4 regions of the Pseudovibrio sp. W74 genome follow, and region 1 is predicted to be linked to each of the others. Evidence: riboswitches for the same ligand, from Rfam matches in the RefSeq annotation. Region 1 holds a riboswitch; each other region holds the start of a gene.
The links. A riboswitch is a leader RNA that binds a small molecule or an ion and turns the genes downstream of it on or off. The one in region 1 is predicted to bind cobalamin.
Positions count from the first base shown of each region.

Region 1 (7,462 bases):
ACGCGGCACGCGCAGCAAAGCCACCAGCAATTCGGCCCGTTGCTCTCCTGTTGGCGACTGCCCAAGAATGTGCAACCCATCGCGGATTTGTACCTCTTTCAGGTCACACAAGTAGGCATCGAGCCGTGCCAAACGCGTGTCCTCATCCATCTGCGATGTGAGGCCGATGTCTTTGTCCATACCTTCACGCGCAGCAACGCCAAGTATCTCTTTTCCAAGCGCTTTCAGGCGGCGATGGTCCACCCCTGCGGCGATGTAATACTCATCCAGCAACGCCTCCAGCTCCAGCGCAGAGCCGTGGCTCTCAGCGCGGGCCAGCGGAGGGGTAAGATGATCAATGATCACCGAGGATAACCGCCGTTTCGCCTGCGATCCCTCTCCGGGGTCGTTGACGATGAAAGGATAGATATTAGGCACAGGTCCAATCACGGCTTCCGGATAGCAAGCCTCTGATAAGGCGAGTGCTTTTCCGGGGAGCCATTCCAGATTGCCGTGCTTGCCAAGGTGGATAAGTGCGTCCGCCTCAAAGCTGTCGCGCAGCCACATGTACCAGGCAAGGTAATGATGCGGCGGAACAAGTGCCGGATCGTGATAAGTCTCTTTAGGATCAATGTTATAGCCGCGTGCGGGCTGAATGCCGACAGTGATATTGCCGTAAGTCTTAAGCGCCAGCTGGAAAGAGCCGTCCACAATATGCGGATCGTCCTCCGGCGCACCCCAGCGTTCCTCAATCCCCTCACGCACAGCCAAAGGCAGCTGAGAAAACAACTGCTTATAGCGAGCAAGCGCAAACACTTCCCCGCCTTTGCGTTGGTTTGCGTTGCTAAGTGCGTTGGTGGGGCCTGCCAGCAGGTCCTCTATCAACGCCTCAGAAGATTTCGGCGCATTCTCTACAACTCCATAACCTTCTGTTTTCATGGCGCAAAGAAGGTGCGCGCAAGAGGCAGGTGTATCCAGCCCAACCCCGTTTGCTATACGCCCATCCTTGTTGGGATAGTTTGCGAGCACTATGCCAATTTTGCGTTGATTTGCGTTTTTGTGTCTCAAACCCGCCCAATTGGCCGCCAGCGCTGCCACAAACTCAATCCGGTCCGGTTTTGGTACAAAGCGAACAAGCGAACATTGGGTCCTGACATCACGCCCACCTTCCTCCTTAAACGAGATCGCCCGCGTCAAAAGACGACCATCAATTTCAGGAAGCACCACATGCATGGCAAGGTCGCGCGGGGATAAGCCCTGATCGCTCTCCGCCCACCCTTCTTCCGAGGAAGATGACAAAACGATCTGCAGAACACATGCACCTGAGTTGTCCAACACCGTGCCGGAATGAACAGCACCTGCACTCGACAAAGCAAAGGCTGTGGCATTCAAAATCACGTCTGGCGGGCACTGCTCAAACACGCTGGAAACAACACCAGCGCATTCCGCAGTTTTCAGGCTCGCCACATAAAGCACCAGCGGGTTTATCCCCTGTGCCTCAAGCGCATGGCATAATGCCTGCACTGGCTCAATCGCACCGCTCTGGTACAATGCCCGATAAAACACAATGGCCGCGACCGGACGGCTTGGGTCTTTCCAGCTCGCCCGCACATCATCTAAGGAAGGAAGCGAATGCCCTTGCAGCACCAGCCCGGCCCGCGGCAACGCCATTGGCTCCGATGGTGTCTCAACAGGCAACTCAGTAATCTGCGCGGCATATAGCAAAGCGTTAGAAAAGTTCTCCGCCCCGCCCTCAATCAGATAGCGCCACAACATCTGCGCAACTGACAAAGGCACGGTGGAGCGCATCGCCAGCTCTTCGTCCCACTTGTCATCACCGGGCAGCAGAACCAGCTTCACCCCGTCAGCGCGGGCAGCTGCTTCCAGCCGCTCAACGCCGTAACGCCAGTATTCAACACCGCCCAAAAGGCGCACCACAACAAGCTTGGAGTCCTGAATGGTCTGCTCAACATAAAGATCAACAGAGTACGGATGCGACAGCGCCAGAAAACTGGCAAGACGAAGAGAGTAGCCCTCATGCTGGGCATGCGCCGCCGCAAGCCCGGCAAGCTCTGTGTCTGCTGCGCTTAAAAACACAACATCCGCAGGCGCCTGCTCAAGGTCGACGGCCTCTTCTCCATCATCCAATCGGCGTGATTGCCCGACAAGTACGTGCATCAGGCCTGAACCAACTCAAATTCACTCAGCGCAGCCTGCACACTGTGCTTGTCCAGCCCCGCAAGGCCGATCACAACAAGTTTGGAGTGGCTTTCACTGCCAGCCGCAAACCAGGCCTCCACACGCGGCCCAACCGCCTGCACTAGCACCGGCGCGGTTTTGCCCTCAACCACCACACTGCCCTTAATGCGCAACACACCAGAAACCTTCATGGCCGCTCCCACCTGAGCCTTCACCTCATCAATTGAGACGAACCGGCGGGTTGGCAGTACAAAACTCTCAAAATCATCATGAGAATGATCGTGATGATGGTGGTCGTGGTCGTGGTCGTGGTCCTGGTCCTGGTCCTGGTCCTGGTCCTGGTCCTGAGCATGCTGCGCTTCATGGTGAGAAAGGCGCAAGTCCATATCATCTTCTGCACCAGCATCCCGCCCAAGCAAAACATCCAGCGCCAGCTCGCCATGAGAGGCAGAAACAATCTCAACCCCATCGCGAACACGGCCACGGATCGTCTGCTTCACCGCCGCCAGCTCTGCCTCGCTCAAAAGGTCCGCTTTGGAAAGCACAACAAGGTCAGCACAGGTCAGCTGATCCGCAAACAGCTCTTCCACCGGGCTTTCATGGTCCAGCGCATCATCCGCCGCCCGCTGCGCAGCAACAGCCTCTTCATCGCAGGCTACTTTGCCAGCGGCAACAGCCGGTGCGTCTACCACGGTCACCACACTGTCAACGGTCACACGTGGCTTGACAGAAGGCCAGTTGAACGCACGCACCAACGGCTGTGGCAAGGCAAGGCCAGAGGTTTCAATCACAACCACATCCGGCACCTGCTCGCGCTCCAGAAGCATCTCCATGGTCGGCAGAAAATCATCAGCTACCGTGCAGCAAATGCAGCCGTTGGCCAGCTCCACCACTTCATCAGCAGAACAGTCCGGGTCAGCACAGCCATTCACCAGTGAGCCATCAAAACCCATCTCGCCGAATTCATTGACGATCAGCGCAATGCGCTTGTTCTGTGCCTTCATCAGCAGGTTGCGTACCAGCGTGGTTTTTCCGGCACCCAGAAAACCAGTGATAATGACAGCAGGGATTTTTTTAGAAGGTGCAGCAAAAGAAACAGTCATAGGGAAATCTCCGGTAAAACAGCAGGCTTCAGCTGCAAAGGCTGCCCAGCAGCCACAAACATCACAAAATGGCAGAGGTCGGCGATACGCTGGTTCAGGCGGCCAGCTTCATCTCGAAAGGCGCGGGCCATGGCGTTTTCAGGCACAATGCCCATGCCCACTTCATTGCCAACAAACACGACAGGGCACGGCAAAGAGCTAAGAACCGCCTCAAGCCGTTCAAGCTCCACGGTCCAGTCCCGCGACCCGTGCATAAGGTTGGAAAGCCAAAGTGTCAGGCAATCAACGAGGATCGCACGATCGTTGCTGGCATGCGTTTCCAGCACGCGCACAAGCTCCAGCGGCTCCTCAACAGTGTCCCAAAGGTCGCCCCGCTGCATCTTATGATGCGCGATACGCTCCTCCATTTCACCGTCAAAGGCCTGGCCTGTCGCGATATAAGTCGGGCGTCGCCCGCTGCTTATAACCAGCTTTTCCGCATATGCGCTTTTCCCGGAACGAGCTCCACCCGTAACCAAGCAATGGCGAACACGAAGGTCGCCTCTCTGTTCAGCCATCTGGGTTAGCTGGTCAGTAAGCGCAAAGAAGCCGGGGCTTCAATCAAAGAATATGAAAGTACAGCAACTGTCTCGCACGGAGACAGGAAAATATGCGTCATGAGCACCTCTCGCCGTCCACCCGACAGCAGTCCTATGTCAAATCATATCTCCAGCCGGTCTCCTGGCTTGCGGCTCAACCGACCATAGCCCCTTCCCAGCCCTTAAAAGGCCAGTGGGATTTTCGCTAAGGTCTCACCGCTCACAGTTGCGGGGGCAGCTGCGGCTTGTCTCCATAATATATGGAACCGCATTCCCGTTTAATCTTGTCATTCCAAAGCCTGAGCCGGAACAAAAAGAAACTGGAGTTCTGGCCTTAAGTGTGGGGCGCAATCAGCTCTCCTGTCAATTGTCTTTGTGAGGATTCCAACATCACCGGAAAATCAAACCCGCAAAATCCGCGGTTTTTGGAGATTTCTGGCTAACCCCCTTGGATATCTCAATAAAAAAATAGAGAAACTGTCCACAAATCGAAAAATACGCAAAAAACGACTTGGCAAACACAACATGCCTCTGTAAAAGCCTCCTCACGCAAACGGCGAGGCAAACTCGCAAGGGTGTCATGATCCCCGGTAGCTCAGTGGTAGAGCAAGCGGCTGTTAACCGCTTGGTCGCTGGTTCGAATCCGGCCCGGGGAGCCATCCTTTTTCGTTTGCAGCCATACGGCAAGATCATCGTGATCCCCGGTAGCTCAGTGGTAGAGCAAGCGGCTGTTAACCGCTTGGTCGCTGGTTCGAATCCGGCCCGGGGAGCCACTTCTTTTATCGATCAAAGCCAATGGCAACATAGTATGATCCCCGGTAGCTCAGTGGTAGAGCAAGCGGCTGTTAACCGCTTGGTCGCTGGTTCGAATCCGGCCCGGGGAGCCATACTTTTCTCTTTATCCTCCCCTTCCTCTTAAACAGCTCTTCTCTTCACAAAACACGTGCGTGTGCGTCTATCCAGAAAACAAGAAAAATGATGGGTAGAAAACCATGTTCACGCGAAGCGAAGGCGCAGCACTATCAAGTGCCGCTGGCCGAAGACATAAAGTCCATTTGGGTAGAACTCTCTTCCGCACAAAAGCGGAGGCGTTCCATTTTGCGCTAAAACTCACCCTGATCCTGCATATGGCCACCCACTGACCCAGCTCTGGCTCCTTCAATTTTTAGGGAGTTCATAAGTCTGGAGAGCTGTGCATATCAGCAACGAGCTCAAATACCGCCCGACAGCCCTTGGCACCCACAAAAAATTGGCCGAAATGAAGCGCTGTTCTTTCAAAAGCTTAGCTCATGCGGAAAAATACTAGATTTTTTTGCCATATGTACAAACTGCGATCTACATCACAGTTCTATCCAAATCATATAGCAAATCAACACAATGAAAATTTTACATAATAGCATTTAAATAACCTGAAAGTATAAATACGCGAAACATAATTTATATACAATTATTATGGCATAGATACTCTAAGTAAATGCGTATACCTCTAATATATCTAGTGCATATTATCATAATCACTACTAAGTGATGACTAGTGAAGTGCACATAATAAGGCGCCCCCTCTGGGAAAGTTGCTGCGTAAAAGTCAGGGAGCCATAAATGAGTAGTCTGTTGCCATCCTGCGGTCTGCCGCAAACCTTCAAGTTGCATCTCACAAGATCAGGGTTTCTTGCCGCCTGCATCGCTGCGCCACTCGCTTTGGCTGCGCCTTCGCACGCAGAAACGCCACCTGCCTCCTCGCCTGCCACAACATCCGGCCCTCAGCTCATCGAAAAATCCGATAATGGCAACACCTACGCCATGCCAGAGGACTATCTGGCCGTCACCGTTGCTCCGCCCTCCAAAACACCCTACGCCGATCCATTAGAGAGCGATTTGTCCATCTGGGTTGGTGAGGTGGAAATTGAGGGCCGCAAGACCCTGTGGGTCGAGCTGATCGATACCCACGGCGAAGTCATCTACAATTCTGAGGTCCAACAAAACGAGACGCATTTGCTTCCAGATGGCAGAGCCATCGCCGTCACCGTGATGCAGCCTGCCACTCACAACAAAGCACTGCAGTCTGCCAGCCTGAAGAAAGACCAGTCCCGCGTGCCAACTGATGAGCGCTTTATCATCACCCGCAAGGAAGCTTTTGCTCCGGCATTGGATACGCAGGTGAACCTGCTGGAAGTGCAGCCCGTCCCAAAGGAAGTCCATAACTCCTTCATGCTGCGCGCGGGTGAGAACGGCGAGATCCTCTGGAAAGCCACCAAGGATGCCATCACCTGGCTGGAAAGCAGATCCTGACGAAGGCTGGACTGCGCGCAAATCGATACTCTCTCAAATCGCATTTAGCGCACTCATTCGAAAGCCACGCACCCCGTGAGCAATTTTGTTCTCATGCGCAATCGCCAAGAGAATAATATCCTAGTCTGACGCACCCTTTGGCAGCCCATTTCTTGTTCTCGTGAGGTCAGCGCAGTAGCGTGGTCTCAAAAGGGGTAAACACCCGCATTCTGATTTTTGGTCATACGAATTATTTGAGAGAAACTATGGATACGCGCGCCTCTGCCATCGAAGCCATCGGCAACACTCCACTTATTCGCCTCAAAGGCCCCTCCGAGCGAACCGGCTGTGAGATTCTCGGCAAAGCCGAGTTCATGAACCCGGGCCAGTCCGTCAAGGACCGCGCCGCGCTCTTCATCATCAATGACGCAGTCAAACGCGGCACGCTCAAGCCGGGCGGCATCATCGTGGAAGGCACGGCTGGCAACACCGGCATCGGCCTCGCACTGGTCGGCAACGCTCTGGGCTACCGCTCTGTCATCGTCATTCCGCAGACCCAGTCTCAGGAAAAGAAAGACATGCTGCGCATCGCTGGCGCTGAGCTGATCGAAGTTCCCGCTGTCCCCTATAAGAACCCGAACAACTACATCAAAGTCTCGCAGCGGGTCGCAGAAGAGCTGAACAGAACCCACCCGCAAAGCGCCATCTGGGCCAACCAGTTTGATAACACCGCCAACCGTCAGGGCCACATTGAAACCACTGCTCAGGAAATCTGGCAGCAGACCGACGGCAAAGTGGACGGCTTTATCTGTGCGGTCGGCACCGGCGGCACGCTTGCCGGCACCGGCATCGGCCTGAAGGAAAAGAACCCGAACATCAAGATCGGCCTTGCAGACCCACACGGTGCAGCGCTTTACAACTACTACGCCCACGGCGAACTGAAGTCCGAAGGCTCCTCCATCTCGGAGGGCATCGGTCAGGGCCGTATCACCGCCAATCTGGAAGATGCACCGATCGACATCCCTTACCGCATTTCTGATGAAGAAGGCCTGCTGATCAACTTCGAACTTCTGGAACACGAAGGCCTCTGCCTTGGCGGTTCTTCCGGCATCAACGTCGCTGGCGCAATCCGCCTCGCAAAAGAACTCGGCCCCGGCCACACCATCGTGACCATACTGTGCGACTACGGCACCCGTTATCAGGGCAAGATGTTCAACCCGACCTTCCTGCGCGAAAAAGGCCTGCCAGTGCCAGAATGGATGGAACGCAAGTCCGAAATCGCCATTCCATTTGAATCTGCCTGACCTTAACGGAAAGCACTGCACAATACGCCAA
Region 1 covers NZ_LMCJ01000006.1:25,670-33,131, forward strand. Annotated here, with positions in the region: gene cobN (cobaltochelatase subunit CobN) at 1-2,157, opposite strand, end outside; gene cobW (cobalamin biosynthesis protein CobW) at 2,157-3,281, opposite strand; gene cobU (bifunctional adenosylcobinamide kinase/adenosylcobinamide-phosphate guanylyltransferase) at 3,278-3,838, opposite strand; cobalamin riboswitch at 3,974-4,183, opposite strand; tRNA gene PsW74_RS05040 (tRNA-Asn) at 4,444-4,518, shown strand; tRNA gene PsW74_RS05045 (tRNA-Asn) at 4,558-4,632, shown strand; tRNA gene PsW74_RS05050 (tRNA-Asn) at 4,672-4,746, shown strand; gene PsW74_RS05055 (hypothetical protein) at 5,459-6,148, shown strand; gene PsW74_RS05060 (cysteine synthase A) at 6,394-7,431, shown strand.

Region 2 (7,462 bases), on a different contig from region 1:
CAATGTAATCTCTACGTAGAATCTCTACCGAATGCACCTGCAAAGTTCAAGATTGAGGTAGGGCACTTGAAACTAACTTAGTTAACGGTGCTCATCTGTGTTTTTGCTGAGATGTGAAATATTATTACCTGAATAGCTGTTGGTCTGTTCTAAAATTCACCAGACTGCGCTTGCGCGGCAAATCCAAGAGCAGTAGAGCTGGTTGGCTTTTATAAACAAACTGCGCCGTGCCGTAGTTTCGTCGGTTAGGTCACCCCATGTTTTTATTTGAAGTTGCCGCGCTCGGTGCCGCTGCCACCTGGGCTATTGGTGGTCTCATTTCAGCAAAGCCTGCAGCACACCTTGGAGCCATTGGCTTCAACTGTGTGCGTATGTGGTTTGTTGTGGTGTTTCTGGGTATCTATGTCATTGCAACAGGCACATGGAATACGGTTGATTCAAGCCACGCTTCTCTCATCTTTCTCTCTGGCTTTGTCGGCATCTTCATGGGGGACACTTTGTTGTTCCTCACGCTCAATCGTATGGGGCCGCGCCGCACAGCCATCCTGTTTTCCATGAACGCACCCATGTCAGCGCTTCTCGGTTGGCTATTTCTGTCAGAGGAACTGTCATTTCAGGCACTTGTTGGTATCTCATTCGTTCTGGTAGGCGTTATCCTCGCCATTGCGTTTGGAAAGCGCAAAGACCAGCTTCATAAATGGGAGGCGATTAAGGGACCTGTTGCCATTGGTGTCCTCTTTGGCACGTTGGCCGCACTTTCCCAATCAGTCGGGTCAATCATCATTCGTCCCGTTATGGAAAGTGGAGCAGATCCCGTCGCCATCTCGCTTATGCGCTGCACCATTGCAGCCTTTGGTTTGCTGGTGCTCTTTTACCTGCCGGGCCGTCCATTCAGACTGGCGAACCCAATCAACAAAGAGATTGTCGCACTGGCCTCTTTGTCCGGCATGCTTGGCATGGGTATCGGCATGACGTTGATCCTCTATGCGCTGAGTGGCGGAGAGGTTGGCATTGTTTCTACCCTGTCTGCAACCACCCCAGCGATGATGCTGCCTGTTCTGTGGTGGCAAACCAAAGAGTTTCCTGCCATTGGGGCATGGATTGGTGCACTCCTCGTCATTCTCGGCTGTGCTTTGATTTTCATGAGCTAAACAGATGATAAGGCAATGATGCCGCCTAAGCACCACAAGCAGGTGCGACCTTAAGTGGCCGCATCGCAAGATCTGGTAGCGTGGCCGCATCAGCAATTTCTGTGAGTTTTGCAGGCAATTGGTCGAATTTTATCAAGTTCGCTATTCAGCCAGTTGACGAAAGCCCATGAAATCTGATCAATAGCCGGGCATTTGGTATTTTTGTCGATTAGATAAAAATGAAAAGGGAACACGGTCCAATTGGAAAAGCCGTGGCTGCCCCCGCAACTGTAAGCGTAGAGTTGTTGCTCACACATGCCACTGACGCAGCTGTTTAAAGCAGTGTTGGGAAGGCGGAGCAACAGTAAGGACGCGCAAGCCAGGAGACCTGCCAGATGCAGTCACTCACCCACGGCACGGGGCGTGCTATGGGGCGGTATTCCGTTCAGGTGACATTCACAGTGCGTCTGAGCGGTAATGAATCTGACTTTACTTCAAAAGGTTAGAACCAAGTTTCTTCAAAGACGCACAATGCAATCAACAGCATGGCATCCGTCATGGATGCTGTGAATGATGGACCAAACTCGTGCGTAACACATCTTGGATCGCAGCTACCCTCAAATCCGGCGTAGCTCTCTCAGCTCTCCTCAGCTCAACTCTAATCTCCTCCGCAAACGAGACCGAGCTTGACGAAATCATCGTCATCGCCAACAGAACGGAAACCGAAGCTGGCAAAGTCGGCTCCACTACCCACGTTGTCACCGAAGAAGACCTAAAGAACGACGGCGCTATGTTTGTCTCTGAATACCTGACAAAGTTGCCGGGTATCTCGTTCTCGCAAAACGGCGGAGCGGGTAAAACAAGTGCTTTGCGCATTCGTGGAATGAGTGGTTATTACACGAAGATTTTGCTGGATGGTGTCGATATTGCTGACCCGTCTGGTACGCAAGTTGAAGCTCGCCTTGAGCATGTCCTACTTGATGATGTTGAGCGTATTGAAATCTTAAAAGGCTCGCACAGTGCATTATATGGTGGCCAAGCGGTGGGGGGTGTTATCAATATCATCACCAAACGCGCTGCGCCGGGCACCGTGAAGCATAATTCGGCCATCGAGGGCGGCAGCTACGGAACCGTCAATGCTGCCTATGGATTTCAGGCGGCGACTGAAACAGCAGATATCGCAGTAAATGTGCAGCGCTACCATACTGATGGGTTTAGCGCGCAAACCCCAAAAAGTGACACAGCAGATGAAGATGGTTATGAGAACCTGACCTTTTCTGCAAAAGGTTCAGTCGATGTCACAGAGGCTCTGAACCTATATTTTGTTGCTCGCGGTACGGATGGTCACAGCGAGTTTGATGGATATAATAACCCTGATGCACGTAATGAACAGGACTACCGCCAGTATATAGGCAAGCTAGGTGCTAATTTTGCGTGGTTAGATGATAGGATGACAACTGACGCCTCATTCCAGTTAGTCGATACAACGCGCAAGTATTACGGTGACAATCCAGGGACTTACAAAGGCGATCGCTACAAGTTTGATGTCCTCAATACCTTCGATGTAACAGACGAAATCACGCTGAACTTTGGTGGTGATTGGATGCATGAGGACTACGCAGAATACGGAAGTAGTCGGATCTTTGGGGGTTTTGTTGAAGCTATGGTCGACCCATCAGATGAGCTAAGCCTTTCTCTTTCATCACGTCTGGATCATCATTCTCGTTTCGGAACATACTGGTCTGGTCGCGCTACAACGTCCTACCAGATTATCGAGGGGACTCGTTTCCGCTCAAGCATTGGCAATGGCTTCCGTGCGCCTGCCTTGAATGAGCTTTTTGGCAAATGGGGCCCTAATCCAGATCTGAAGCCAGAGACAAGCGTGAGCTTTGATGCTGGCGTCGATCAGGAGTTCTTCGACGGAAAACTCCGGTTTGGCGCTACTTATTTCCACATACTTACTGAAGACCTTATCAAATATAGAGTAAATCAGTACGTACAGATCAACGGCATGTCCCGAAGCCAAGGTGCGGAGCTGTCTGCTAACTGGGATGTTCTCGACAATCTGAGCTTCAATGCTGCCTACACTTACACATGGGCTGTTGGACCAGACAAAAAACGCTTGGTGCGTGTCCCTCTGCATGACGTGAATGTAGGCGCGACTTACAAGCCTGTTGATGTGCTGACCCTCAATCTCAATACCAGTTACGTCTCCGGAATCGAAGATGACGGTGAGCTCGACGACTTCGTTCTGGTCAATGCAAAAGCTGCTTATCAGTACACCGAGAATCTGACGTTCCATGTCCGTGGTGAAAACTTGCTGGATCAGGATTATGAGCGGATCAAAGACTATCAGACACCGGGTCTTTCCGTTTACGCTGGTCTTACTGCCAGTTTCTGATTAAGTATGCCGCTCGGTGAAAGCTGAGCGGCATCTTGCAGGGGATGGCTCTGCTCGGGCTGTCTTCCCATGTCTGTATGCCTCTCAAAAGGTCGAAATGCGAAATAAGATCAAAAAGATCATGCAAATGGCGTTTCTGATGGCTCTGGCAATCAGTCCTGCTGTTGTACGCGCGGACCAGAGCGAGGCGGAGGCACCCCGGCGAGTTGTCTCCATGAACCTGTGCACCGACCAGTTTTCCATGCTGCTGGCAGGCAAAGAGCAACTTGTATCAGTCTCCAAACTAGCGTCTGACCCAACGCTCTCCGTCATGAGTGAAGAGGCAAAGGCCTATCCGGTCAACTTCGGTGGGGCAGAAGAAATCTATCTGATGAACCCGGATCTGGTGATCGCGGGGACATACACAAACCAAACCACAGTCCAGATGCTGCGCGGTCTCGGAATCACGGTGGTTCAGGTGCCGCCCGTTCGTACCATCTCAGACATCGCCAAAGAGCTACGGCGTCTCGGTAAGATATTGGGACGTGAACAACAAGCTGAGGCACTCGCACAGCAGTTCACCTTTGAAATCCGGCAGCTAATCGATGCTCAGCCAGCTGAACGAGCGCGGGCAGGGGTCTACTACGCCAATGGATACACGGCGGGAGATGGCAGTCTCGTTAATGAGCTGATCACCACCGCTGGCCTGCAGAACATTGCCAATAATCTGGGTTTGAAGGGCACGAGCAAGCTGCCCTTGGAACTGCTGATCCTTGAAGCCCCGCAGCTGCTTGTTGAGGGCACTCAGTTCTCAGATAAACCTGCATTGGCTTTTGAACTCCTCGCTCACCCAGCCTTGAAGCGCACGCTCGGCAACAGTGGTCGTGTCATGGTCGAAGACAAGTACACCATTTGTGGCCTGCCGTTTGTGACGCAAGCTATTGGTAAACTAGCCAAACAAGCCACCAAACTAGGAGCGCAAGCCGAATGACCAAGCATCCGGATGCTCCGTTGATCACGGTTCTGTGCCTGATCGCAGCTATTCTGTTTGTGACCTCGCTCATGATCGGCGCTGCTGATTTGACATTCATGCAGCTGATTAAAGCAGCATTCGCCGCAGAAAAAACGCCCGTTTCTATCGTCTTTTGGGAAATCCGCGTGCCGCGCGCCCTTCTGGGCTTGATCACCGGCGCAACGCTAGGCCTGTCCGGTGCTGTATTGCAGGGCCTCCTGCGCAATCCCTTGGCGGAACCTGGTTTGATCGGCGTCAGCTCCTCCGCAAGTCTGGGCGCAGTCATTGCTATTTACACTGGGCTGACAATCACTATGCCCTTCGCACTGCCAGCGTTTGCACTGCTCGGCGCAGCGATTGCAGCAGTTTTGTTGCCCATGCTGGCGGGCGGGCGAGGGCAGACGCTGACACTGATCCTTGCAGGCGTTGCGATCTCAAGTATCGCGACTGCGCTCACGTCATTGGCACTCAATCTGTCGCCTAACCCGTTTGCAGCTATGGAAATCGTGTTCTGGATGCTTGGCTCGTTAAATGACCGGTCTATGCAACATCTTTACATCATTGCGCCGTTCATCGTGATCGGCTGGAGCCTCTTGCTCATCACAGGCAAAGGCCTCAATGCGTTGTCTCTGGGTGAGGAAACTGCTCATACCATGGGCGTGTCTCTGCCCCATCTGCGTTTTTGCGCCATTGTGGGAACAGCGGCCAGTGTTGGTGCTGTGACAGCTGTGACTGGAACAATCGGTTTCATCGGCCTCATCGTCCCTCATCTGCTGCGTAAAATGGTGGGCGGAGAACCTCAGCGCCTACTGCTGCCAAGTGCCATTGCAGGGGCTTGCCTGCTCACGCTTGCAGACATCACAGTGAAACTGTTCGGCCCACAATCAAACCTTAAGCTCGGAGTGCTGACGGCAATTGTCGGTGCGCCGTTCTTCCTTTGGCTGATCATCAAACAACGCAGGGCTTTGATCTGATGCTGCTTCAACTCAAAGACCTTTCCGTCAACTACGGTCCCAAAAACATCCTGTCCTCAATCAATCTGGAGATTGGTAAAGGTGAGATCGTCGGGTTGATCGGCCCCAATGGCTCAGGCAAATCCACACTGATGAAAGCCATGGTCGGATTAATCCCGTCTTATGGAGAGATCAGCTACGACAACCAGCTCCTCAAAAGCATCTCTGCCAAGCAACTCTCCAAGCATGTTGCTTACATGGCGCAGGAGCGTGACGTGGCGTGGGATTTGTCTGTAGAACGCATTTTGGCTTTGGGTTGTGAAGCTATTGGTGGCTCCGTGCGGACGCTCAAACACAAGGCGGAACTGGAAGAGACGATTGCAAGTTTGGGGCTGGACGCAATCAGAAAAGCTTCAATCCTACAGGTGTCTGGTGGAGAGAAAGCGCGTGCTCTGCTTGGCAGGGCCTTGATGCAAAAAACACCACTGATCATTGCGGATGAGCCAACGGCAGGACTTGATCCGGAACACCAGTTGGAGCTGCAGGAGATTTTTCAAAAGCTGCAACAACAAGGTACATCCATGCTTGTCAGCCTGCATGACTGGACATACGCAGCGCGCCTTTGCACGCGGCTCGCGATGTTAAAAGAAGGAAAGCTGGTCGCGTATGGTACGCCAAAAGACGTGTTGACCGAAGAACGCGTGCAGGATGTTTATCGTGTCAAAGCCCATATTCTGCAAACAGAGCAGGGGCCTGTGATCACCCCCACAACACGTTTGTAAGAAGACCTTCGATTATTCGGGTGCAAGGCTCTTACGGAACATGCGATCAAGGTATGCCGCAGCCTCTTTGAAGCGGTCCTTGGACTTATCTGCCGGAAGCAACGTCTCCACCTGACTGTCAAAGTCAGCGTAATGCTGGGTCGTGGACCAGATTGAAAACAGCAGGTGGTACGGATCTGTCTCGGCGATCTTGCCCTCATTCATCCAGCCTTGAACAACGACTGTCTTCTCATCCACCAGTGACTTCAAGGGGCCAGCAATCAGAGATTTGATGCGCGGAGCACCCTGCAAGATCTCGTTGGCGAACAAGCGGCTTTCCCGCGGGTAGTCCCGCGCCATCTCCAGTTTGCGGCGTACATACGCGCAAATCTCTTCAATGGGTTCACCTTCAGGATTGAGCTGATGTAGCGGATCAAGCCAGATGTACAGCAACCGTTCAATCAGCTCTGCATGAATGGCATCTTTGCTGTCGTAATAATAAAAAAGGTTTGGTTTGGACAAGCCAGCTTGCTGAGCGACCTGATCGATCGTAGATCCACGAAATCCATAGGTTGAGAACACATCCAGCGCAGCTGCGAGGATCTTCTCAGTCTTTTCTATCTGAATTCGTGTTTTGCCTTTTGCTTCAGAAGCCTTAGCCATACTCTTTTCCAAATTGCTTAAGCACCGAACCTAAAAATACCCGCTCGGTATATGAGTAGGTTAGCACCTACGAAAACACAGTGCTCATATCAAGCTAAACACTAGTAGAAAAGTCGTGATGAGGCAGCTCACCCAATAATTGTTGTTTTTCTGCAATAAAGCGTATGCCCGAAAAGTGGTTCCGGTTTTCGGACAAGAATACGGGTAAAAATAAAGAGTTAGAGCTTGATGCGTGCATCCACATGAACACAGCCTGCTCTGGAAAGAGAAAGGCCGGGCTCATATGGAACCCGGCCCGTGTTTGCTTAGCTGACAGCTTCCGGTGTTTTTGCGCTGTCTGCGTTAAAGGCCGGAATGATCTTTTCGCCGTAATCTGCGATGATCTTCTCTTCATCACCACTGTCCAGATAGATGTTGAACTGAGTGATGCCCGCATCTTTCAGCTTGTTCAGCTTTTCAATGTGGTTTTCAGGTGGGCCGAGAACTGCAAAGCTTTCAACGATATCATCGGTAATGAAGTCGAGGAACGGATTGTCGCTCTGACCGTGCTTGGAATAGTCATA
Region 2 covers NZ_LMCJ01000008.1:371,697-379,158, reverse strand. Annotated here, with positions in the region: gene PsW74_RS07960 (DMT family transporter) at 258-1,151, shown strand; cobalamin riboswitch at 1,328-1,541, shown strand; gene PsW74_RS07955 (TonB-dependent receptor) at 1,717-3,531, shown strand; gene PsW74_RS07950 (ABC transporter substrate-binding protein) at 3,629-4,501, shown strand; gene PsW74_RS07945 (iron ABC transporter permease) at 4,498-5,496, shown strand; gene PsW74_RS07940 (ABC transporter ATP-binding protein) at 5,496-6,257, shown strand; gene PsW74_RS07935 (TetR family transcriptional regulator C-terminal domain-containing protein) at 6,270-6,899, opposite strand; gene PsW74_RS07930 (TIGR03842 family LLM class F420-dependent oxidoreductase) at 7,205-7,462, opposite strand, start outside.
Region 2: it holds a riboswitch for cobalamin, as region 1 does, so the genes downstream of both, PsW74_RS07955 (TonB-dependent receptor) here and cobU (bifunctional adenosylcobinamide kinase/adenosylcobinamide-phosphate guanylyltransferase) in region 1, are expected to answer to the same signal.

Region 3 (7,462 bases), on a different contig from region 1:
CAATGCCGCCAACGGCCATCAGCGCCGCGCCTGCTTTGATCTGCAGCACATTGTAGTTTTGTGTGTTGTGCAGAATGTACTCAGGTAACGCTGGTGAGTTTCTTAGTCCGGTCACTAACATGCCGGAAAAGGCTACGAAGGTTGCGAGCAATGTGACTACGGTACCGCCGCCAATCTGCTCGAAACCAACTGACAGCACGGTGTTTTGGCTAATCGGATGAAGCAATAACCCTTGGACACCCTTCAGGTAGGCAGGGTAGATGACCCCGCCGATTGAGAGTGCGAGAATGATCGTCGCACGCAGTGTCAGCTGATGCGATAGAGGCAGATAAGCCAGAACTGCGATCATCGCTGCCATTGCTGCGTGGATTGCAGCAGCGTGGATGTCCCCCTGTGGTCTGAACTCCACTTGAGACTGCCAGAGGATCAATTGTGCCGTTACATCAGGCAAGTTCAGCGTTGTGTCGATGAGCAGGCATGCTGCTGAACTGATGGCGATGAGGAGAAGGGCACGGTTGAAAAAACGGGTCGCCCGCATACGCTCCTGAACAAACAAGCTGGAATAGACAATTAGTATTCCAAGAACACCAAGCGCGAACAATCCAACAGACAATATGGTCCATAGGTTCTGCTGCTGAGTGAGCAGTTCAGCTTGATTGAGCTGATTGTGCAGGCCACCTGTCGCAGGATCGAAAATCGACGCATACGATGACGCTGACATGAAGTGTATCGATAAACCAATTAAAACGAAAAGGAGCAATACAGGAAGTAAGAGGGCTCGAAAATGCATTTGGGTACCCCAGGAAATTCCTCGGCATAATTGTTTGAAATTATTGCACATTTATTAAGAATTCTAGGGATGAACCGGGTTTAATTCTAAAAAGTATCGAAAAGTGCGGTGCATATGACGTTTATCTGACACTTCCAAAGCAAATTTATGAAAATTGTAAGTAAATGTTTCGTTTAGTGAAATTCTTTATATACGTGAATACTCGTATTTATCTTCAAGTTGAGAGGAAAGAGGGACGGGCTGTCAATTATGATTCTCTTCTCTTTTCACGACAGCATTTAGTTCATTTTTTATGGGCAATTGATGTGCATTGTAGTTCACCATCTTGCTGAAACAACTTTCAGGTGGTCTTGAACGATGCAGTGGTCCAGCTTGTTTTTATACTCAGCGGTTTCGGTTTTGCAGCCAACTGGTGGTGAGCGAGATAACATCTTGCCGAGTTGGAGCTCAACCACAGCGCGCCATGGTATCGTAGAAAGCATTGAGCGTATGGCTCGGGCTGGGAGCCCTGAATATGTGAAACTCGATGACCGTGTTGCTGTTTTGGTTGGCGATGGGGCTTTATGGAGCGACGCTCTGGCTGGCGCGGACAATGAAGTGACGCCACCTGAAGCTGGCGACAGTTTTGGAAGCTTTGCTGTTTATTCTGAGAGTGTACGTGCTCATCTGTCATTACGCGGGCCAAAGGCTGTTGGTGCAACGTATAGAGAGTTCGCTTTTCAGCCTCTGAAAGAGCTGGTGGGCTTTTTAAAAGAGCATCACTTTCAGATTTGGGTTTTAAGCTTTGGAGACCATGAAGTAGACCGCACAATGGCGGAGTTGAATTACGGACTTCCGAGATTTCGGGTTATCGAGGTTACTCCCCACGCAGCGCCGATGTCTTCTACCGACCTTGCCCGAACTATCTGGGAGAGGATAGGAACAGCACCCCAGATTTTTCTTGGACGATCTCACAGTGATCTTGGCTTGCTGAAGCTTGCTGGAAAAGGTGAGGGGGTGCTTAAAATCCAAATTTCTGCCAGCCAAAATGCTTCCACTCAGACACCGGATTCAACTCCCGATGATTCTGGAGAGCAGCAGAACTCCTGGAGCTTTGTGGTTTCTCCTGAGGAGCATTGGCTAAGGAAATATTCGTGGCAGGCACCTTCGGAGAGAACTTATAGCAAGAACTAATAGAAAATACTGAGACTTTCGTTGCAAGCTGCACGAGATATATTTGATCTATTCTAGTTTTAATCGATTGAAAATCTGAGTGCTTTTGTAATGTTGAATAATATCCGATGTTTCTGAGGTAATTTTATTTATTTTGATGAAGATCAATGAAGAGGTGGGGCACTCTGATATTTCTAAATACAGCTTCGGCTGGCACTCGGATGGGGGAGTGTCAACTTTCTTAAAGGCGTGTACCAACGGGTACACGCCTCTTTTTTTGCCTGCAGCTCTGGCGGGTTACAAGGGCCGTTGCATCCCTCTGATTGTTGCTTATCCCAACTGCCTCTTATTTCTAGTTGTGTCTTCTCTTGTAATTTAGGATATTCCCGCTGTTGGGTTCTGTAGAAGCCAAGCTTCTTGGATGAAAAGGGAATGCGGTAGGGATGACCAAAGATGGGCCTGAACCGCAGCTGCCCCCGCAACTGTTACGTGGTGCGTTCTTCATAAAAGCCACTGGAGATGATCTCTGGGAAGGCGGAGGACGCAAAAGCCATAAGCCAGGAAACCTGCCCGACACGACATAAACTCATGACCGCACGGAGGGTGCGAAGAGGAGCATATTAAATGCATATTGAACCGGGTTACGTTTCCGCCGCCAAGGTTATTGCTGCCAATGCAGGTGCCGTTGGCGTTATTGTCTGGGGCTGCAAAGAGCAGATTTCAGAATTCCTGAAAGAGCCGTTCACACCGCTGAAAACGCTATTGGCTGCGGTTTTCTTCTCCATTTTCATGCAGAGCTTCCATATGTCTGTTGGAGCATCGGAACTTCACTTCGTTGGTGCGATGGCGATGTATCTGACGCTCGGGTTTACCCCTGTTCTGCTTGGGTTTGCCATTGGCTTGCTGTTTCAGGCGCTCGCCTTTGATCCGCAGGACATGTACCACCTTGGCGTCAACAGCTTGTCTTTGATGTTGCCGCTGATTGCTGTTCATTACCTGAGTGGCCGTGAGCTGTTTTCGAAGGAACTGACCAAGCGTGTGAGCTTTGCGCAGATTCTGAAGTTAGATGCGATGTATTATGCTGGCGTGACCGGCATGGTTGGCTTCTGGTTGATGATTGGGGAAGTTGCCACGCCGTTTACGGCATGGGCGCAGTTTGCCCTGTCTTATCTGGTAATTGTTGCGTGTGAACCATTGGTCACCTTCATTGCAGTGAAGGGGCTCAAGGCCGTTGAAGACAATGCGATTGTTCGGAACCTGACAGTGGTTCCGCAGCTGAAGCTGGCGTAAATTTTTACGAGCTTGTTTGTTATTGGGGCGGCAGAGTAAACCTGCTGCCCTTTTTCTTGCGTGGAAGTGACCAGGTGTTGTCGTGAAATTCTCCGTTTGAGGAGAAAAAGCGACGGATTTGATCATCGCTGAAGTGTTATGGATTGCCCCTTGGCGCTGCTTCCACTATGAGTGCTCTCCAGAGATTTCATTGTTTACACAGATCAGGAGATGCAGGCAGTCCATGGCGCGCCAGTTCATCTATCACATGCACGGGGTCTCCAAGGCCTACGGTGCAAAAAAAGTACTCGACAATATTCACCTGTCTTTCTACCCGGATGCGAAAATCGGTATCCTTGGTCCAAACGGTGCAGGTAAGTCTACTCTTTTGAAGATCATGGCTGGTCTTGATAAAGAGTACACCGGTGAAGCATGGGCTGCAGAAGGTGCCAAAGTTGGCTACCTGCCGCAGGAACCAAAGCTGAATGAGGACAAGACCGTCCTTGAAAACGTGATGGAAGGTGTTGCGCACAAGCAGGCTCTTCTGGATCGTTATAACGAACTGATGATGAACTACTCAGATGAGACAGCCGATGAAGGCGCTCAGCTGCAGGACATCATTGATGCGCAGGATCTGTGGAATCTGGAAAGCCAGGTTGAGATGGCAATGGAAGCGCTTCGCTGCCCTCCATCCGACTCTCCTGTAAATAACCTTTCTGGTGGTGAGCGTCGCCGTATCGCGTTGTGTCAGCTGCTCTTGTCTGAGCCTGACCTGATGCTGCTTGACGAACCAACCAACCACCTTGACGCTGAGACCGTGCACTGGTTGGAACGCCATCTGCGTGAGTTCAAGGGTTCAGTGCTGATCATTACCCACGATCGCTACTTCCTTGACAACGTGACTGGCTGGATTCTGGAGCTCGACCGCGGTCAGGGCATTCCTTATGAAGGCAACTACTCCACTTACCTTGGTCAGAAAACCAAGCGTATGGAGCAGGAAGGCCGTGAGAACATGGCTCGTTCCCGCGCTATCAAGCGTGAGCAGGAATGGATGGGCATGACGCCGAAGGGCCGTCAGACCAAGTCAAAAGCCCGTATCAATGCTTATGATGCGCTGTTGACTGCTCAAGAAGAGCGTATGCCTTCTATTGAGCAGATCCTGATCCCTGTTGGTGAGCGTCTGGGTAACAATGTTATCGACGTTCAAGGGGTTTCCAAAGGCTTTGGCGATCGTTTGTTGATTGATGATCTGACCTTCAAACTGCCACGTGGTGGTATTGTTGGTATCATCGGTCCAAACGGTGCTGGTAAGTCAACACTCTTCAAGATGTTGTCCGGTCAGGAAAAACCAGACAGCGGTGAAGTGGTTGTGAGTGACCGTGTGCACCTTGGTTATGTGGATCAGTCCCGTGATAAACTGGATGACAGCAAGACCGTTTGGGAAGAGATTTCCGAAGGTGCTGAAGTGATCTATCTCGATAAGAAAGAGATCAACTCACGCGCTTACTGCTCCTCCTTCAACTTCAAGGGTGCTGGACAGCAGGCGAAAGTTGGCGACCTTTCCGGTGGTCAGCGTAACCGCGTGCATCTTGCCAAGGTTTTGAAGTCAGGCGCAAACGTTCTTCTGCTCGATGAGCCGACCAACGATCTTGACACCGAAACACTTGCAGCTCTGGAAGATGCGCTTGAGAACTATGCTGGTTGTGCCGTGGTTATCTCGCACGATCGTATGTTCCTTGACCGTCTTGCAACGCACATGCTGGCCTTTGAAGGTGATAGCCACGTTGAGTGGTTTGAAGGTAACTTTGAAGACTACGAAAAAGACAAGGTTCGCCGCCTGGGTGCACACGCTGCAGACCCAAGCCGCATCAAGTACAAGCCACTTACTCGCTAAGTCTAGCTTGCTTATTGATTTTGAGGACGGCGGAGCAGTGATGCTCCGTCGTTTATTATTATTGTTTTACTTTTTGTCTTTCAGATCCAGTGCATCTGCAACAGTTGAGATCCATTCTGTTGCAAGATCAGGGCTTTCGGGTGATTTTGCAAACTGCCAACCCATTGCGCCTCCAAACTCTTGTTCTGCCTTGTTCAGAGGATCGATGACATATTCAACTAAATCTTCTGCGGGGATATAGCCATTGTTCGCGCTCGGACCGGCGTTACCCTTCGCTGTCGGTTTGCCCACCAGTAGCTTTTCCGCAGGGATGCCTGCTTTTTGAAGGCCAACGATGCTGGTGGATTGAGGTGGGTTGCCTGTTGTACCTGCAACCAACCGGGTTTCATCAGCTGGGGTGTCGCCGACCCATGGACTGTTGTTGTAATACTGAATGTTCAAGTAATCGATGACGTCGTGTGCCTGTTCCATTACCTTCAAGTATGGGCCGCCGTACCAAGTGGGGTCCAGATATGGTGGTTGGGGAGCGTGTGTGATGATGCTCTGATCAGATGGTAAGGCTGCCTTGAGCTTCTGGGAAAGAGAAACCAGAAAGTTCACTGCATTATAATGGTCATCGCTTACAATTGCCGCAGAGTCTTCCCAGTCGATATCAATTCCGTCAAAACCGTTGGTTTTCACAAAATCAGCAAGTGCCGCGACAAAGCTATCAAGATTGTCGTTACATTCTTGCCAAACTGCAGTGACAAAGTCAGCTCCGCCAAGTGCGGCAAGGACTTTGAGGTCTTTTTGCTGAGCCTCTTTTACGGGCGTGCTACCGTTTGGAGAAGCTTTTATAGCTTGCCCCATAGGCCAGTCGGCTGTTAGATCGCATTTGCCATTTGTAAAAGTGGCTCCGCTGATAAATGCCTGAATGCCAATAGTACATTCTGTTTCTGCAAGAGCCGGGAGCGTTGCGTAGGAGTTGTCTGTATAGATGACAAGCTGCTTTTTAGTCATTCTTGCTTTTCCTTTTAATGCGCAAGGTTACGCAAACAGGACGGGCATAGCTGGGCTTCGTGAGCTGCTGTTTGGGCTCAAGGAGAAAGCGTGAAGACAGACTAAAGAGTTTATTAATGTGCTTCCCGATAGTTCAATCGAATTGCTGCTAATTCAGTGAGCGGAGTTCACAAACACTGGGTATTTGTCTTTCGTTTACGCATCTAATGCATATGTACTATTCATGCTTCATACGTAGATATGCTGATGTGACGCATGCGCGTGAATGTTAAATTGATGTAAGTCAACTCTGTGTTCTTCCCCCATCAATCAATAACGGGCACTGTAATGAGCGATACAACTCTGTCTTCTGCTGAAGATCAGCAGGATAATGATCCACTCTTCTTCAAACTTCTTTTCCTTGTTCCAATCATCGGTTGGTTGTTCAAAGATGCTGTGTATGGCAACAGCGAAGCAAAATACTATTTCTGCGCGAACTTCTTTGTTGGCTGGGGTTTGGCAATTGCATTCTTCGGGTATGCTGCGATCATCATCCCTGCACTGTGCCTTGTAGCGCTTGCGTTTACTTGGATTATTGGTGTTTGCCGATAATTTGTAGCTACTGATCTTGCTCGCCGCTTTCATTGGGAGCGGCAAGCAGTTCCCCGGCGGTGATGCTTCCGCCCCATGATGTGATGGTGGCTTCCATCTCATCTGCGACGCAGTAACGAGCAGCGTCCCGGTCCAGACCTTCTTCCAGTAAATCATCGTAGTCAGTATATTGATGGCGCACATAGCTGGTTGTTGCCAGCAGAACCGCAATGTGAGCTGGGAGGTGACGCAGGTGCTGTTGGTTGGCTTTGCTGCGTATTTCCGAAGCATCCAGAAATGGAACATGCGGAATAAGCGTGCTTAGGGCGTCGCTGATCGCTCGTTGTCTTTTGGTTTTGCTCACACATGATCTCTTTGCGCTGGTGTTGCGCGCTAATTTATCATGGATGATGGCAGGCGCGATATTCTTCTACGTGCCATGTTTGTTTTTACTCTTTGGATGGGATCTGGCGAGATGCCGAGCACGTGTTTCTTGTAAATTTCAGAAAAGCGTTGTTCTGGACCATAGAATGCACCTTGAACGTATTCTGCTCCTAATTTTCTCAGTTTCTCTTCGGTGTTTGCATTTTTGATTTCCGAAAGGATGATCTCGATGTTCAAGGCATGTGCGAACTCAGTTGCAGCGGAGAGTAATCGTGCTGTTTTATCATCTTCAAACAGCCGTTCTACAGAGCCCGCGTGTAGTTTGATGTAGGAGATCTTCAGTTTCTGGAAATGCTCAATCTTCAGTCCGCCGGAGTCAAAGTGGTTGATGCACAACTTGACGC
Region 3 covers NZ_LMCJ01000024.1:88,119-95,580, forward strand. Annotated here, with positions in the region: gene PsW74_RS18040 (EAL domain-containing protein) at 1-721, opposite strand, end outside; gene PsW74_RS18045 (hypothetical protein) at 1,148-1,963, shown strand; cobalamin riboswitch at 2,320-2,531, shown strand; gene PsW74_RS18050 (energy-coupling factor ABC transporter permease) at 2,567-3,232, shown strand; gene ettA (energy-dependent translational throttle protein EttA) at 3,456-5,105, shown strand; gene PsW74_RS18060 (glycosyl hydrolase family 18 protein) at 5,172-6,104, opposite strand; gene PsW74_RS18065 (hypothetical protein) at 6,432-6,695, shown strand; gene PsW74_RS18070 (DUF2293 domain-containing protein) at 6,703-7,038, opposite strand; gene PsW74_RS18075 (diguanylate cyclase) at 7,068-7,462, opposite strand, start outside.
Region 3: it holds a riboswitch for cobalamin, as region 1 does, so the genes downstream of both, PsW74_RS18050 (energy-coupling factor ABC transporter permease) here and cobU (bifunctional adenosylcobinamide kinase/adenosylcobinamide-phosphate guanylyltransferase) in region 1, are expected to answer to the same signal.

Region 4 (7,462 bases), on a different contig from region 1:
TGGCGAAACGTCTTGGCGCTCAGTTGTCTGCGTAGAGCGTTCTGAATTCATCTGCAAAGGCTTCCTTTTGTTGCTTTTCTCCCGACCTGAGAGATTTAAGCAGCAATTTTGCTATTAAAAGGGCAATTAAGAGCGAAATTGCAAAATCGTCAAGTTTTATGGCACCAATATAGCCGTTTTGAGGGGCTACAGCCTTAATTATGCGTTCATCTTGCAGTGAAGAAGCGTGAACTACTTGGTTTGGAGTGGAAGTTAAATTTCAGACCTCACTCCTACCCCTCACGCAAACCTGTAAGAGATGCCAACAGATTGTGTCGCACTCTCAAACACTAGAAATTCATTTCGCCCGCAACCTCTGAATGAGTTATGCTTTGTGCAAGTGGGAAATTCGGGAACGATGATATTCAAAGGTCTTTCTAAAATGGCTGTTATTGCAATTCTTCTGGTCGCGCTTGTGGTTGGCGTCACTGCAAAACTTATTTGGCAAAACTCCAGAGTGCCGGATTATGTTGGCGTGCAAGATGGTCAGTTTGCGGCTCTGCCCAACTCCCCCAATGCCGTCTCTTCTCAAACAGAAGACACAGCCCGCCGTGTGGAGCCTTTGCCCATGCTCTCCTCCTTTGAGATCACACAGGCAGCTCTCACCAACACCTTGCAGGAGATGGGCAAGAACAAGATCAGCAAGGTGGAAGGATCATACCTCCACGCCGTCTTCACAAGCTCAAGCATGGGTTACAACGACGATGTGGAGCTCTGGATCGATGAAGAAGCAGGCGTCGTGCACTACCGCTCTCAATCCCGCGTTGGCTACAGCGATATGGGCGCCAACAAGGCTCGCTACGAGCGTTTCAGAAGCATTTATTCCACATTCACCGATGTTGAGAATTGACTCAGAGGCAACTAACACACCTGTGAGTTTCGCAGAGTCAATATCCCCTTGAAATGACTCATGAATCTACCCGACTTCATACAGCGCACTGACTCTGCGGGAGATAAACCGCAGAAACATTGAGACTCACAAAACTGTAAGTAGCCAGTGAGTCTGAAGCGGGCCAGGAGGCAGCCTACTTGCTGCAGTGGCTCTGGCATTTGAAAAAGATGAAGCTCGGGTTCTTCTGCAGCTTCTCATAGTGGATTGGAGATTTTTCCTTCATCTCGGCAGCTGGCATCCCTTCGCGCAGGTCCACAACACACATTCCGGCAGCTGAGAGCCACCCAAACAGCATGGAGAGTGGGCGGCGATAAAAACTCACCTTCACCGGCATACCAATGGTGTTCCATTCCTCCGTCACATGTTCCTGACGCAGATAACTACCGCTTGGAGAGCACTGTGCATCCACCAGCGGATGATGGGTTGAGAACACGAAGTAACCACCCGGCTTCAACACGTTCCCGATGTCTCTGAAAAGCTTGTTCAGGTCCTCGACGTAATGGATCATCAACGGACAGATCACGATATCAAACGTGCCTTCCAGTTTCTCCGGCAACCCATTAGACAGGTCAGAGGTGTAGCACTTTACGTTGTCGTCCAGCTTCTCTTTCACCAGCTTCAGCATCTGCTCGGATTCATCAATGCAGGTTACATCAGCTCCGTGATCATAGAGAAACTGCGCATACACGCCGGGGCCGCACCCAAGATCCAGCACCTTCAGCCCTTGCAGCGGTGGCAGCATGCCAAGCAGGGTGGGGCGCTCTAAAAGAGCGTTGTAGATGTTCTCCTGAATGGCCTCATCATACTGCTCGGCAAAATCGCTATACAACCGAGATGTCATTCACGTACTCCGCATCAAACACATGTTCCCGAACAAGACCTCTGATCAACGCCTAGGAATATGCGACAAAACCATAATTAAAAGCAGCCGAAACCAACCGGAATAAAAGTAAATACCTTTCAAAATCCGTGTTTCTGCCATGCTGCCAGATGGGCCTTGTATGAGTCTAACGCGAAAAAACTGTGTCGTGGTGACGGCAAGCTCAAGCTCATATCACAGCAACTACGAGATGCCGGAGTGCTTGAAAAGCGGCAGACCTACCGCTTTTCTCTCAATAACCAGATAAAGAAGACCCCGCCAACAAGCCCGGTGATAATGCCAATCGGCGTGTCCTCCGGCTTCATCAGTGTCCGCGCCGCCACATCCGCGAGCAGCAAAAAGATTGCCCCGAACAATGCTGAGACCGGGATCAGGCGCCGATAATCACCGCCCACAAACAACCGCACAATATGAGGCACCATAAGCCCAACAAACCCGATCATACCCGAGAACGCGACCATAACACCGGTAATCAGAGCCCCAATGACAAAGGTCTCCAGCCGGAATGCACCAACGGAGATGCCAAGCGTGGTCGCTGTCTCATCGCCAATGGTCATGGCGTTGAAGTGCCCGGCCCGCAGCCACAGCCAGACCCCGCAAAGGACCAGCACCACCAACGGATAGATAAGGTGTCCCCACTGCGCCAGACCTAACCCACCCAACATCCAGTAAACCACACTGTGCGTTGCCCGCGGGTCTGCCAGGAAGATGAGAATGTTCGCGCCTGCCATCAGCACAAAGCTCACCGCCACACCGGTCAGCACCAGCCGATCTGCACTGGTCGCACTCGTAAACTTCGCCACCCCAATCACAATAAGTGTCGCCCCAAGAGCACCCAAAAACGCCAGCAATGGCACGGTGAGCATCCCCAAAAACAACCCCGTATGCAGCAGAGCCAGCACAGCACCAAACGCACCACCAGCTGAAATGCCGATTAGGTGCGGGTCCGCCAGCGGGTTGCGGGTGACGGATTGAAGGCAAGCTCCCACGATGGAAAGCCCGGCCCCCACCATAATCGCCAGCAGCGCACGGGGCAGGCGGATTTCCCAGAGAATGCTCTCCCGCCCCAGCGACCAGCTCGGCTCAATCGTCCCCGGCACCAGTTTGTTGGCAAGAACACCCCATACAGTCTCCATGGAAATGGAAACCGCCCCAACGGAGACCGCAAGGCAAACAGAAAGAACCAGCGCAGCCAATCCCACGCAGCAAATCTGCAGCAAATGATGAGAAGAGCCCTCTTTGGAGGCTACAACAACGCCGGTTCCTTCGCTCATTGTTAGTTACCCCAGAATGCGGTTGCGAGTTTCTTGATCGCCTTGATGTTCCGTGGGCCCGGAGTTGCTTCAGCATATTCCAGCGTCACGAACCGGTCATTCTTCACCGCATCCATATCCGCAAAGGCGGGGTTGTTGAGCATGAACTCACGCTTCTGTGCAGCAGTCACTTCGCCGTAGTTGATAATCACGATCACTTCCGGGTTGGTCTCAACCACAGCCTCCCAGTTCACGCGCACCCAGCTCTTATCCAATGTATCCGTCACGTTGGTGCCGCCAGCAGCCTCAATCAGCGCGGTTGGCATCCCATAACGACCAGCAGTGAACGGAGAATCTTCACCTCCGTCATAAACAAACACACGCAGAGGTGTGTCAGCAGCCTTCAAGCCAGCTTTGAACTGCGCAAGGTCTTCGCGATAAGCCTGCACCAACGCTTCCGCCCGCTCTTCAACATCAAAGATGCGGCCAAGGTTCAAAAGATCATTGTACATGTCATCCATGGAAACCTTTGGCTTCTCGCCAATATGGATGCAGCTCTCGGTCAGCTCATAAACCTTGATCCCGAACGGTGCCAAAGTTTCCGGCGTAACTGGGCCGCCAACCTTCATGCCGTAATTCCATCCGGCAAAAAAAAAGTCTGCATCAGCCCCAATCAACACTTCTTTGCTTGGGTATTTGGGAGCAAGCTCCGGCAATACAGCCACCTGGTCTGTCAATTCAGCATCCAGCGTTTTCCAGCCAGAAATGCCAGTGTAACCCGCCATGTTGTCCTGCAATTCCAACGCCAGCATCATCTCGGTGAGATTGGAGTCGTTGGAAATGGCCCGTTGCGGAACACCATCAAATGTGACGGTGCGGTTACAGCTCTTGACGGAAACCTCTGCCAGCGCAGCAGAAGAGGAAAGCAGCGCCACAGCCAGCGCCAAACCAAGTTTTTTCATGAAAAAATACCCTTAAGAATGAAGATCGAATGTCAGAAGAGAGTGTTGTCGGTCCATCAGCTGATCGCGTGTCGTACGCACCTGAAAAGCCTTGGAAACCAAAGCGGGGGAGAGGATTTGCTCCGGCGCCCCAAAGCCAAGCATCTGCCCGTGGTCCAGCAACAGGATCTGGTCACACACCTGCGCCGCCATGTTCAGGTCATGCAAACTGGTGATGATCGTCAGATCCAGCTCTTCAATGAGCTTCAGAATTTCCAGCTGATGGCGAATGTCGAGATGGTTGGTCGGCTCATCCAGAATGAGCAGCTCTGGCTCTTGCGCTAACGCCCGCGCCACCATCACCCGCTGTCGTTCCCCGCCAGAAAGCGTGCCAAACAACCGCCCGGCCAACCCGTCCAGCTGCAAAGCGCGGATAGCACGGTCCACCACCTGCCGGTCGCGCTCGCCAGATGCCGCCAGACCGCTGCGATACGGTGTGCGCCCCAGCTCCACGATCTCACGCACCTTCAGCGCAAAGTCCGTTGGCTGCTCTTGCAACACCGCCGCCACCCGCTGCGCCGTCACTTTGGCGGAGAGGGACCAGATGTCATCACCACCAACGCAAATCTGCCCGCTCATCGGCTTGTTGAACCGATAGAGCAGCCGCAACAACGTAGACTTGCCAGCTCCGTTCGCGCCAACCACGCCAAGCACTTGGCCCGCAGCCAGCTCAAAACTCAATGGCTGCAAAACCAACGAACTCTTACGATCAGGTGCCCACGAAACATCGCGAACAGAAACAAAAGCCGCGCTCATGCCAAAGCACCCTTGCGCAGCTCAGCCCCAATCAACCAGCCGAAGGTGCCTAAATGATGAGAAACAGGATCCAGCATTGTACCAACCCACCTGAGTGAAACGCTACACATCATAAATGTAACGTTATAACGTTACATTGATTGTCGAATCCTGAGGCAAAAGTCAAGCGCACGCGCGCGTCGACTATCAGCGGTTCGCAAAACGATCCGGGATAAAGTTTAAGTCTTGAGGAAACAGGTAACATAACGCCCTCCGCGCAACGGCAGGGGCAAACAGAAACCGGATATGTGAGAGGCTTGCGCCAATGCAACCATTATGGCCTCCTCCGGGACGCCCCGCCCGGGTTGAAGTGAAACATAATGGCAGGTCTCCTGACTCGCGGGTCTGTGTTCAGCCAGCCTTCCCGGATTTCTCCAGTGGCATGCTTGGCGTCGCTCGCCGCTTACAGTTGCGGGGGCAGTCACGGAATTAGCGCCTGTTGGCTACACTTCACCGTGTTCCCTTTTAATCCCGAGGCCTTTCGCACCTCAGAAACCATAGGCCCGCATACTGAATTTTGCAGACCTCAATTGCAAGCGCTTTCGAGAATAGACCTGAGGTGCTGTTGATAGCAGCTATCACCACACCAAAGTCACCCCGCACTAGATGCGGGACTTAGAGCCACGAGCTCATTTGCTCCTAGCTCTTTCGCAACCCGTTCTTGATAATCTCACTATGCATCCAGTGGGTGTCACTCTGTACGTGATCTGCCCGCACATACTTGGCCATATGTGTCGTCATGTCAGGCTCTTGGAATGCCTCACTGGTTCGCACGACAAAGCCCTCCTGCTTGCTCAGGTTGAGCCCGTTCAGCACTCTGTCAACGCTTGCTTGAGTGAAAACGCCCCTGTGCAACACCGGAACAGGAGCAATGCCCAGCTCTGAGAAACGGTCCAGCGTCGCATCCCAACTCTGTGTGATGCCGCCAACAATCCATGCAAAACCTAGAAAGTAAGTAGGCAACCTGTCATAAGCGACGGAATGACGGGCAAACAGATACTCACCGACGATCCGCTCATCCTCAGCAAGACACGGCGAAATACCTGCCGCAAAAGCTTTCATCCAATCACGTGATGGATGATACCCACTGTCAGGGCTACGCGCATGGCATCCACTCTGCAGGATAGTCGTGTTCTCGCCGTCCATCTTCTCGGTAAAGACGACTTCTGCCGCGCTTTCCAGAGCCGCCAAATCCCGCAGGATCTTGTCATCGCTCATTACACCGGGAGAGCTGGGTAAGTGATAGGTGCGGCCATACTTCTTCATCGATCCCGCAGCTCCTTATCTTCAAAGCGAATAAGGGAACTCCGATTATAATTCCTATGCTCATTGAGCCAGGACACCGCCCCTTCTTCTTATCGGGTGGTGATTACAAGCTTTAACGAGCAACCACAACCACCCTCCGTCTTCCCGGACAAGCGCAGCGCAGATCCGGGATCCAGAGCAATACGCTTAGGCATAAGCCACGACACAAACACCTTGCTAACCCCCGCCATCCATGTCCCTGTCAAAACTACCAGTTTGACAGAGTAATTGCCTCATCCCATCCTCATGCATGAAGCGCACAAGTCCTTTGTTATGGGCGGGAGGGTGGTGAATAGAATACCCTTTCGAGGGGAATAAACTCGCCTGTCTGTTTGCAGGTTTCTAGCCTCCCGCTCGCCAAAGAGTTCTCACTCCACCCTCGTCTTCCCGGACAAGCACAGCGCAGATCCGGGATCCAGAGCGACATGCTCAGGCATAAGCCACGACACAAACACCTCGCAAACCACGTCATCCACAACCTTGTAAAAACTGTCAATTTGACAACCGCTGGTTTTCATTCCACATTCATCTGTGAGGCTTCGAAACCTCTCCAAACAGCGGTTACCGCTCCCGTCGACTAGCGGATTTTTTGTGCCTGCTTTATAGGTAGCGCGCAAATCTATTGCTATGAGCGGGAGGGCGGTGAATACAATACCTTCTTCGGAGGGGAATAAACTCGCCTGTCTGTTTGCAGGTTTCGAACCTCCCGCTCGCCAGCGGGCCGTCGAAAGCCTTGTTGTCGCGCGGTTGTTCAACACCCTACTTACAGAGGGATTGAGAATGATCGACTCCGCATGTGCCTGTGGCACCACAAATACTTTCCAAAATGAAATTGACGAAGTCATCGTCGCTGTCTCGGATTTGCAGAACCTCTCGTATATTCAGCATCTTGTGCTGACAGAGAGAATGCAGCACTCCAGTGAGCGCGATGCCCTGTTCACTCTGCATCACGCCTTCCGCGATCGCCTCGAAGCGCTCAAGAAAAGCTGCGGAATGTTAGAGCGAGTCGCTCATCCGCAGCCAATAAACACAAAAACTCCGCTTCCTGATTAAGCCGTGCAGCTCTTTGCTCGCTGGCACCCTCCCGAAAGCCCCATCGGTTTTCGATCAGGGAGATGCACAGGAGCAAAGAAAAAAGCCAGCCTCATAATAAAGGACTGGCTCACAAAATGGCTTGATCGTGCAGCGCGCTCTACGTGATCGGTACCCCTGACCACGCAGAGCTCGTTCAACAGCACTGTGATGGGTAAATGGCACAAACCCGTGCCACTTGCCTCCGGTACCAATGGCGAAACGC
Region 4 covers NZ_LMCJ01000007.1:59,044-66,505, forward strand. Annotated here, with positions in the region: gene PsW74_RS06035 (septation protein A) at 1-51, opposite strand, end outside; gene PsW74_RS06040 (DUF1499 domain-containing protein) at 422-889, shown strand; gene PsW74_RS06045 (class I SAM-dependent methyltransferase) at 1,065-1,772, opposite strand; gene PsW74_RS06050 (iron ABC transporter permease) at 2,030-3,085, opposite strand; gene PsW74_RS06055 (ABC transporter substrate-binding protein) at 3,088-4,026, opposite strand; gene PsW74_RS06060 (ABC transporter ATP-binding protein) at 4,039-4,821, opposite strand; cobalamin riboswitch at 5,165-5,375, opposite strand; gene PsW74_RS06065 (RNA ligase family protein) at 5,500-6,126, opposite strand; gene PsW74_RS06070 (hypothetical protein) at 6,946-7,218, shown strand.
Region 4: it holds a riboswitch for cobalamin, as region 1 does, so the genes downstream of both, PsW74_RS06060 (ABC transporter ATP-binding protein) here and cobU (bifunctional adenosylcobinamide kinase/adenosylcobinamide-phosphate guanylyltransferase) in region 1, are expected to answer to the same signal.